2 linked regions of the Tahibacter amnicola genome follow. The protein of the gene in region 1 interacts with the protein of each later gene in a pairwise test. Links are inferred from orthologs where the notes say so. Each region holds a gene or a part of one and is shown in the gene's direction. Other genes may lie near its edges.

Region 1 (4,728 bases):
CGACGATCGCGGTGATGGGTACCGGGCCCGACCTGGTCTATCCGCGCAAGCATGCGGAACTGGCCGGGCGAATCGGCGCGAGCGGCGTCATCGTCACGGAATTTCCGCCGGGCACCGATGCCCGCCCGGGCCACTTTCCACGCCGCAACCGCCTGATTGCCGGCCTGTCCCTCGGGGTGCTGGTGATCGAGGCGGGGCTCAAGTCCGGCTCGCTCATCACGGCACGCCTGGCGGCCGAGCAGGGGCGCGAGGTGTTCGCCCTCCCCGGCTCGATCCACAATCCGCTCGCGCGCGGCTGTCACCAGCTGATCCGCCAGGGCGCCAAGCTCGTCGAAGCCAGCGAGGAAATCGTCGCCGAGCTGGCACCGATGGCCCTCATCCTGGGCGAGCGGCTGCGGGCCCGGCTGGCGCCGGCAGCCGCCTCCCCTGTCGAGGCGGCCGGAGTCGAGCGCGACGCCGATTATGTGCGCCTTCTCGCCGCGCTGGGCCACGATCCACTCAGCCTGGACGAACTCGCCGACCGCGCGGCCATGAGTATTTCGGCGCTTTCCTCGATGTTGCTGGTGCTGGAACTGCAGGGAGAGGTTGTTTCCGCCGGGGGCGGCCGCTATATGCGCAGCTGATGGCGCCGAGATTTGCCGCCAGAAACCCGTGTCACGACCTCAATGCGCTGATTTTGCAATTGTTTTTCCAACAGGCCATTCGGTCGCGGCGATGTCCTGCCGGACCGGCCGGACGATGGTCGATCGCCCGTGTCGCACCGCACAACTTCCCGAAGTCCGGCTTGACAGCACGCTGCGGCGTGTGTGCACGATGAAAAAAGACGAGGGCAGTCCGCAGCGCCCGGCCCTTTCCAAACCCTGACCAGAGCGGTCGGCGGCTCGCCCGCCGGCATGCGCAGAGGACGCGCCAGACCCGATGGCCAAGAATCTTCTCATCGTCGAATCGCCCGCAAAGGCGAAGACGATCAACAAATACCTGGGCAAGGACTTCACCGTCCTTGCCTCCTACGGGCATGTGCGCGACCTGGTCCCCAAGGAAGGCGCGGTGCAGCCCGAGCGCGAGTTCGCCATGAACTACGCGGTGATTGACAAGAACGAACGTCACGTCGACGCCATCGCCAAGGCGGCGGCCAAGGCCGAAGCCCTGTATCTGGCAACCGACTTGGATCGCGAAGGCGAAGCCATCAGCTGGCACATCAGCGAGATCCTGCGTGAACGCGGCCTGCTCGACGGCAAGGACGTCCACCGCGTGGTGTTCTCGGAAATTACCCCCAAGGCCATCAAGGACGCGGTCGAGCACCCGCGCGAGCTCTCGCTCGACCTGGTCAACGCGCAACAGGCGCGGCGCGCCCTGGATTACCTGGTTGGCTTCAATCTCTCGCCGGTGCTCTGGCGCAAGGTGCAGCGCGGCCTTTCGGCAGGCCGGGTGCAGTCGCCCGCGCTGCGCATGATTGTCGAGCGCGAAGACGAAATCGAACGTTTCGTCCCGCGCGAATACTGGAGCATGGACGCCGACGTCGCCCATGCCACGCAGCCGTTCCGCGCGCGTCTGCTGCGCCTGAACGGCAAGAAGTTCGAACAGTTCGACCTGACCAACGCCCGCGATGCGCACGCCGCCCGCGATGCGTTGCTGGCCGCCGCCAAGGGCGAGCTGGTGGTCAGCGACGTACAGTCCAAGGAACGCAAGCGTCGCCCGGCGGCGCCGTTCACGACCTCCACGCTGCAACAGGAAGCTGCGCGCAAGCTCGGGTATTCCACCAGCCGCACCATGCGCCTGGCGCAGCAGCTGTATGAAGGCATTGCGCTGGGTGACGAGGGCGTCGTCGGCCTCATCACCTATATGCGTACCGACTCCACCCACCTGTCGGAAGACGCCGTCACCGAGCTGCGCGATGTGATCCGCCGCGATTTCGGCGCGGGCTCCGTGCCGCCGGCGCCGAACGTCTACAAGACCAAATCCAAGAATGCGCAGGAAGCGCACGAGGCGATCCGCCCCACGTCGGCCATGCGCCGCCCGGCGAGCGTCGCCAGCGCGCTATCGGACGAGCAGCGCAAGCTCTACGAGCTGATCTGGAAACGCACCGTGGCCTCGCAGATGCAGCACGCCACGATGAATACCGTCTCGGTCGACATGGCCTGCGGCGACGCGTCGGCGTTCCGCGCCAGCGGCACGACGGTGGTCGATCCGGGCTTTCTTGCCGTCTACGAGGAAGGCCGCGACCAGAAATCCGCCGAGGACGAAGACGAAGGCCGCAAACTGCCGGTGCTCAAGATCGGCGACCGCCTGCCGCTGCGTGACATCCTGGCCGAACAGCACTTCACCGAGCCGCCGCCGCGCTACTCCGAAGCCAGCCTGGTCAAGGCGCTGGAGGAATACGGTATCGGCCGTCCGTCGACCTACGCCAGCATCATCCAGACGCTACTGGCGCGCGAGTACGTGACGCTCGACAGCCGGCGCTTCCGTCCGACGGACGTCGGCCGCGCGGTGAGCAAATTCCTTTCGGGCCATTTCACCCGCTACGTCGACTACGACTTCACCGCCAAGCTCGAAGACGAGCTCGACGCGGTCAGTCGCGGCGAGGAAGACTGGGTGCCGCTGATGCATCGCTTCTGGTCACCGTTCAAGTCGCTGGTGGACGAGAAGATCGAAACCGTCGACAAGTCCGAAGCCACCGGCTCGCGCCTGCTCGGCGACGATCCGGCCAGCGGCAAGCCGGTTTCCGTGCGCCTGGGGCGCTACGGGCCGTTCGCCCAGATCGGTACCAAGGAAGACGAGGACAAGCCGCGGTTCGCGAGTCTGCGCACCGGCCAGAGCATGCACACGATCACGCTCGAGGAAGCACTGGAGCTGTTCAAGCTGCCGCGCAACCTCGGCCCGCATCCCGACGGCGAGGACATCACCGTCGGCGTCGGCCGCTTCGGACCGTTCGTCAAGCACGGCAAGGTCTACGCTTCGCTCAAAGCCGAGGACGATCCGTACACGATCGAACTGCCCCGCGCCCTGCAGCTGCTGCAGGAGAAGGCCGAAGCCGCCGCCAATCGCGTGATTGCCAGCTTCCGCGACGGCGCCATCCAGGTTCTGCGTGGCCGGTTTGGTCCGTACATCACCGACGGTGCGAAGAATGCGCGTATCCCGAAAGATCGCGAACCCGAATCGCTGACCGAAGCCGAATGCGCGGACTTGCTGGCGGCCGCACCGGATAAACCCAAGCGCGGATCGCGCTTTGCCAAGGGCAAGGCGAAGTCCGACGCGGCGGCGCCGGCGGCGAAGAAGGCCACGGCCAAGAAGGCCGCCGCCAAGGCGCCGGCGAAGAAGGCCGCGTCCGACCAGGCTCCGGCCAAGAAGGCGGCGACCAAGAAATCCGCGGCGAAAAAGGTACCCGCCAAGAAGGCAGCGGCGAAGAAGGCCGCGGCCAAGCGCGCCTGACTGCAGACATGTCCTGCTGCACTCTGCGTAGCACGCAACGCGGGGATCGCGCATGACGCCCGCAGCGACCGACATCGACGCTGCCGTCGCGGCCCTGCGCCGCGGCGGCGTCGTCGCTTATCCGACCGAAGCGGTCTACGGCCTGGGCTGCGACCCGGCCAACGCCGCGGCGCTGGACCGCATCTTCGCGCTCAAGGAGCGACCGGCCGCCCAGGGCGTGCTGCTGATCGCCGCCGACTACGCCCAGCTCGCACCGTACCTGGACCTGCGCCAGGTGCCCGGCGAATGCCTGGCCACGGCCATGGCCTCGTGGCCGGGCCCGAATACCTGGATTTTCCCCCGTTCTGACAAAGTGCCCGAATGGATCGCGCGCGATCATCCGGGCATCGCAGTGCGGGTCACGGACCATCCCCTGGCAGCCGCACTTTGCCGCGCCTTCGGCGGACCGCTGGTCTCCACCAGCGCCAACCGGCATGGCGAACCGCCCGCACGAAACGCCGCCGAAGTTCGTATGACATTCGGTGAGCGCCTCGACGTCCTGCTCGACGGGCCGGTCGGGGGGCTTGAGCGTCCGACGCCGATCCGCGACGCTATCACCGGAGAGTTCGTGCGGCGCTAACCTGTTTTGGGGGACACGTTGTCAGCCGTCATTCAACCGATTCCGAATCCGGCCGGTCGTGCCGTGGTCGTCGGTGACATCGGGCGCGTGGTCGCCTGGCGCCACGGCGAAGCCGTCACCGCAGGCCGTTTCCTGGCCGAGGTCGCTGCGGTCGCGCGGCAACTGCCGGCCGGGTCCGCCGCGGTCAACCTGTGCGAAGACCGCTACCACTTTCTCGTCGCCTTCGCCGCCATCGCCTTCGCCGGCCAGACCAACCTGCTGCCGCCCTGCCGCGCTCCGCAGGCGGTTGCAGAAGTGCTGGCGGCCCATCCGGGCAGCTACGCACTGGGCGACTGCGACGTGGGCGCCGAGCAGGACTGTTTTCACCGGCTGCCAGAGATCTCCACGCTGGCACTGGATCCCGTCGAACCGTCCACGCTCACGATCCCCGGCGATCACATCGTCGCCATCGGCTATACCTCGGGCTCCACTGGCACGCCCAAGGCCAATCCCAAAACCTGGCGCTCCTTCTGTGAAAGCACCCGGCGCAATGTCGAGGCCATCGTCCAGGCACTGGCGGCCGAACCGCTGAACATCGTGGCGACGGTACCGCCACAGCACATGTACGGCATGGAAACCTCCGTGTTGCTGCCCCTGCAGGGACCGTTCGCCGTCCATGCCGGGCGCCCGCTGTTGCCCGC
Region 2 (4,520 bases), 3.7 Mb from region 1 along the record:
GTACGGGCACGGCGACGTGCCCGCGTTCGAGGCATTGTATGCGCGCCATCGCGGTACACTGTACCGCTTTCTGCTGCGCAACTGCCGCGACCGCGCCAGCGCCGACGAGCTGTTTCAGGAAACCTGGAGCCGCGTGATTGCTGCGCGCGAGCGCTACCGGCCGGAGGCGAAATTCACCACCTGGCTGCTGCAGATCGCGCACAACCTGGCCATCGACCTGCTGCGGCGCCACCGTCCGCAGGCAGGCGAAGAGGAGACCGAGCAGGTATTCCGCCTGCTCGACGCTCCCGAATCCGAGCAACCCGAGCGCGTCCTGTCCGAGTTCGAGCAGCGGCGCCGGCTCCAGCTGGCGCTGGAAGAGTTGCCGGATGAACAACGGCTGGCTTTTGTACTGCGCATGGAGAACGGCATGGGACTGGACGAGATCGCGCACGTCACGGGAGCCGGACAAGAAACGGTGAAATCGCGCCTGCGTTACGCGTTCGCGAAGATCCGTGCAAGGTTTGCCGAATGACTGAGAAACGATCCAACCAGCGCGAATTCGAAGCCTTCCTCGCCGGGGAGGAGTCGGATCTGGCGCGCCTGTACCGCAAGCTGCCCCAGGCCGAGCCCGACGCCAAGCTCGATGCGGCCGTCCTGGCGCTGGCGCGTACGGCGGTGGAGCCGACCCGGGTCGCCGCGCTGCGCCGCGTGCCGGTTCGTCGCAAGGGTCCGGCGTGGCTGGTGGGATTGGGCAGCGCTGCCGGTGTCGTGCTGACCGCCGGCATCGCCTGGCAGATGAAGGACGGCATTAGCCCGTCTGCCAGCCGCTACCAGGCTCCGGCGGCCGCCAGCGCCGAACGCGAAGTCGTTCCGATCACGGCCGTCGTTCACGATGCGCCAGCGCCGGCAGCAGCACCGCCGCCGCCACCGCCGCCGCCGGAACCCCAGAGCTTCGTTCCGGAGCCGCCCGCCAAGCCAGCCCGCGCCGCAACAGCGGCCAAAGAAGACAAACTCGTGCGGCAGACGGCCGCGCCCGCGCGTGCCGAGGAAAAACCGGCTTCTCCAAAGGACCGCGAGGTTCGCGCCAAGTCCGAAGCCAACGGCGTCACCGAATACACCTTGCCGGGCATCGCTGCCGGCCAGCGTCCGCGCCCAGCCCCAGCCCCCGCGCAACCGGAAGCGCCGGCTCCCGCGGCAGCGCCCGCCGTTACCGCCCCCCGGTGGAAGAGGCGGTCAGCAAGGATGAACAGGCCATGCTGGGCGGCACCGCCGCCGAATCCGCCGCCGATGCGACACGCGGCACCCAGGCCTTCCCGGACCTGGAGAAGAGCAAGCAGGCCGCTCCGCGGGAACGTGGCGCCGACGCCGCCGATTCGGTGGACCGGAAGGCGGCGCTGGCCACTGGCGCCCGTCGTCCCGAACCGGCAGAGCCGGCGCCGGCCGCCGGACGGATCCAGCGCCGGGAAGCTGACCAGGCCGACGCCGACACCCTGGCCGACAAAAAACGCCGCGATGACGCCGCCGGCGAGCTGGCACCGGAAGGGTCCGCCGGCGATTCCCTCCGCCGCAACGCGCAGCTCGAACCGGACGCCTGGCTGGCCCGGATCCGCGAACTCATCCAGGCGGGCCGGGTCGACGAGGCCAAGGCCAACCTGGCGCAATTCCGTCGCAAATACCCCAAGACCCGCCTTCCGGCGGACCTGCGCGATATCCGCTGAGCGTCACGTCTGGCGTTTTGCCGGATAATGGGCGGATGACTGCGCCGCTTGCCACACTGCCCCACCCTGTTTCCGGCAGCCAGGAAATCAAGAAAAGCCGCTTCGACACCCGCGCCGCTCCGATCGCTTCGCCGGCGGAGGCACTGGCTTTTCTCGACCAGATCGCCGACCGGCAGGCGACCCACAACTGTTGGGCCTATCGGCTTGGACAGCAGTACCGATTCAGTGACGACGGCGAGCCTGGCGGTACTGCCGGAAAACCCATTCTGCAGGCCATTGAAGGCCAGGGATTCGATCGCGTGATGGTGGTCGTGACGCGCTACTACGGCGGCATCAAGCTCGGCGCCGGCGGCCTGGTCCGGGCCTACGGCGGCAGCGCCGCCGAGTGCCTGCGCGCGGCGCCGCGCGTGCCGATCGTGCTCAAGACCGAAGTCGAATTCGACCTGCCCTTCGCGGCGTTGTCCCTGGTGCAGGCGCGGCTGTCGGAGCTGGACGCCGACCGTCTGGCCGACACCTTCGACGGCGATGGCGTCCGCCTGCGCCTGGCGTTGCCCGCAGATCGCGTCGAACACCTGCGACGCCTGCTTGCCGATGCCACACGCGGACGCAGCGTCCTGCGTGTGTTGAACTGACGTCCGCCACCCCGATTACCACTGACTGACTTCCAGAGCCCTTCCATGACGGATGCCCCCCGCGCGGATTCTCCGCCGCCCCGTTCCGCCCCGCTGGCCGCGCTGCGACGCCTTCTGCCGTTCGTGCGGCCCTACCGCGGACTGGCGCTGGGCTGGCTGGCATTTCTTGCGCTCTCCTCCACAGCGACGCTGTCGCTGCCGGTCGCGGTACGGCACATGATCGATTCGGGCTTTGCCAATGCGAGCGCCGCGAGCATCAACGCCAGCTTCCTTGCTCTCTTTGGCGTAGCGCTGGTGCTGGCCATCGCGACCGCCGCCCGGTTCTTCTTCGTCAGCCTCCTGGGCGAACGCGTCGTCGCGGACCTGCGCCGCCGGCTCTATGACCATCTCCTGACGCTCGATCAGGCCTTCTTTGAATCCACCCGTGTCGGCGAACTCACCTCGCGCCTGGGAACCGACACGGAGCTGGTGCAGACCGTCGTGGGTTCCAGCCTGTCGGTGGCTATCCGCAGCCTGGCGATGTTCGTGGGCGCATCCGCTGCGCTGGTATGGACCAGTCCGCGCCTGGCCGGCTACGCCGCGCTGGTCATTCCCGTCGTGGTCCTGCCGATCGTGTTTTCCGGGCGCAAACTGCAGGGGTTGTCGCGCCAAAGCCAGGACCGCATTGCCGATGCGTCGGCCATCGCCAACGAGACGCTCAACGCCATGTATGCCGTTCAGGCCTACGTGCGCGAACGCGTGGAGGCCGGGCGCTATGCAGATGCCATCGGCCGCGCCCTGGCGACGGCCCGGCGCCGCATCGGCGCGCGTGCCGCGGTGACCGCGCTGGTGATCGTGCTGGTCTTCGGCGCCATCACGCTGGTGCTCTGGGCGGGCGCGAACGCAGTCCTGGCAGGTGAACTCAAGGCAGGCATTCTGGGCCAGTTCGTGTTGTATGCCGTCGTCGCGGGCGGTTCGGTCGGAGCGCTCACGGAGGTATGGGGTGAGGTTCAGCGCGCCGCGGGCGCCCTGGAACGGATCGGCGAACTGCTCGATACACAGCCACAGATCCGCACGACAGTGCCGGCTGCGCGACTGCCATCTCCCGCAACGGGCGACATCCGCTTCGACCACGTCGAATTCCGCTACCCCACCCGCCCGGATGCGCCGGCTTTGCACGACTTCACGCTGCACGTGAAGCCCGGCGAGACGGTTGCACTGGTGGGTCCGTCCGGCGCCGGAAAAAGCACCGTATTCCACCTTTTGCTGCGTTTCTACGATCCACAACAGGGCAGCGTGCAGATCGACCAGACCGACCTGCGCCAATTGCCTGTGCAGGACCTGCGCAGCGCAATCGCCCTGGTGCCGCAGGACACGGTCATCTTCGGCGCCAGCGCGCTGGACAACATCCGCTTCGGCCGCATCGACGCAACCGAGCCTGCCGTCATCGAAGCTGCCCGCGCTGCCGAAGCGCACGACTTCATCGAACGCCAGCCGCAGGGCTACGCCACCTACCTGGGCGAGCGTGGTGTACGGCTCTCGGGCGGCCAGCAGCAGCGCATCGCGATTGCGCGGGCACTGCTCAAGGACGCGCCGATCCTCCTGCTCGACGAGGCCACCAGCAACCTCGACGCGCAGTCGGAAGCGGCAATCCAGCACGCGCTCGAGCGCCTGATGCAGGGACGCACGACCCTGGTCATTGCCCACCGGCTGGCCACGGTGCAGCGCGCCGACCGGATCGTCGTGATGGATCACGGCCGCATCGTCGCGCAGGGCACGCATGAAACCCTGCTGCGGGAAGGCGGACTGTATGCGGAACTGGCGCGGCTGCAGTTCGCACAGTAATCACAGCACGTCGCAGGCGTGGCGGTGCGATTTCCGCCACGCGCCGGCGGACTGGACCGCTGCCGGCGGCGCGGCAGCGTGAGACGATAGCCTCCCCCGGGCGCCAGGCTACGCTGCCATGCAAACCGCCGATCTCTTGACCGCGTTCTACGAAGCCTTTCAACGTCGCGACGGCGCTGCGATGGCTGCCTGCTACGCGCCTGACGCCACCTTCCGCGACCCGGTATTCCAGCTGCGCGGCAACGAGATCGGCGCGATGTGGACGATGCTCTGCCAGCGCGGCAAGGATCTCGCCCTGACCTTCGATGTCGTCGATGCCGGACCGGACGCCGGTCGCGTCAACTGGCAGGCTCGCTACACGTTC

The links. Proteins that work in one complex are often made in the same cells at the same time.
Region 2: the proteins of N4264_RS24290 (region 1) and N4264_RS10265 interact in binary tests that used the Escherichia coli proteins (3 or more experiments, as listed by UniProt). The link is inferred for Tahibacter amnicola from one-to-one orthologs.

The regions. Positions count from the first base shown.
Region 1 is NZ_CP104694.1:6,127,793-6,132,520, forward strand. Bases 524-3,673 are described here. They hold N4264_RS24290 (DNA topoisomerase I), read left to right. Parts: upstream 524-918; coding sequence 919-3,429; downstream 3,430-3,673. Other genes in these bases: dprA (DNA-processing protein DprA), read left to right, coding at 524-623; tsaC (L-threonylcarbamoyladenylate synthase type 1 TsaC), read left to right, coding at 3,482-3,673. In the rest of the region: more of dprA, read left to right, coding at 1-523; more of tsaC, read left to right, coding at 3,674-4,048; N4264_RS24300 (AMP-binding protein), read left to right, coding at 4,067-4,728. UniProt on the Escherichia coli protein: Releases the supercoiling and torsional tension of DNA, which is introduced during the DNA replication and transcription, by transiently cleaving and rejoining one strand of the DNA duplex.
Region 2 is NZ_CP104694.1:2,410,952-2,415,471, reverse strand. What follows is about bases 592-3,533. They hold N4264_RS10265 (IMPACT family protein), read left to right. Parts: upstream 592-1,735; coding sequence 1,736-2,332; downstream 2,333-3,533. Other genes in these bases: N4264_RS10260 (ABC transporter transmembrane domain-containing protein), read left to right, coding at 2,378-3,533; N4264_RS10270 (hypothetical protein), read left to right, coding at 1,203-1,700; N4264_RS10275 (hypothetical protein), read right to left, coding at 592-873. In the rest of the region: N4264_RS10280 (RNA polymerase sigma factor), read left to right, coding at 1-514; more of N4264_RS10275, read right to left, coding at 475-591; more of N4264_RS10260, read left to right, coding at 3,534-4,156; N4264_RS10255 (nuclear transport factor 2 family protein), read left to right, coding at 4,275-4,520.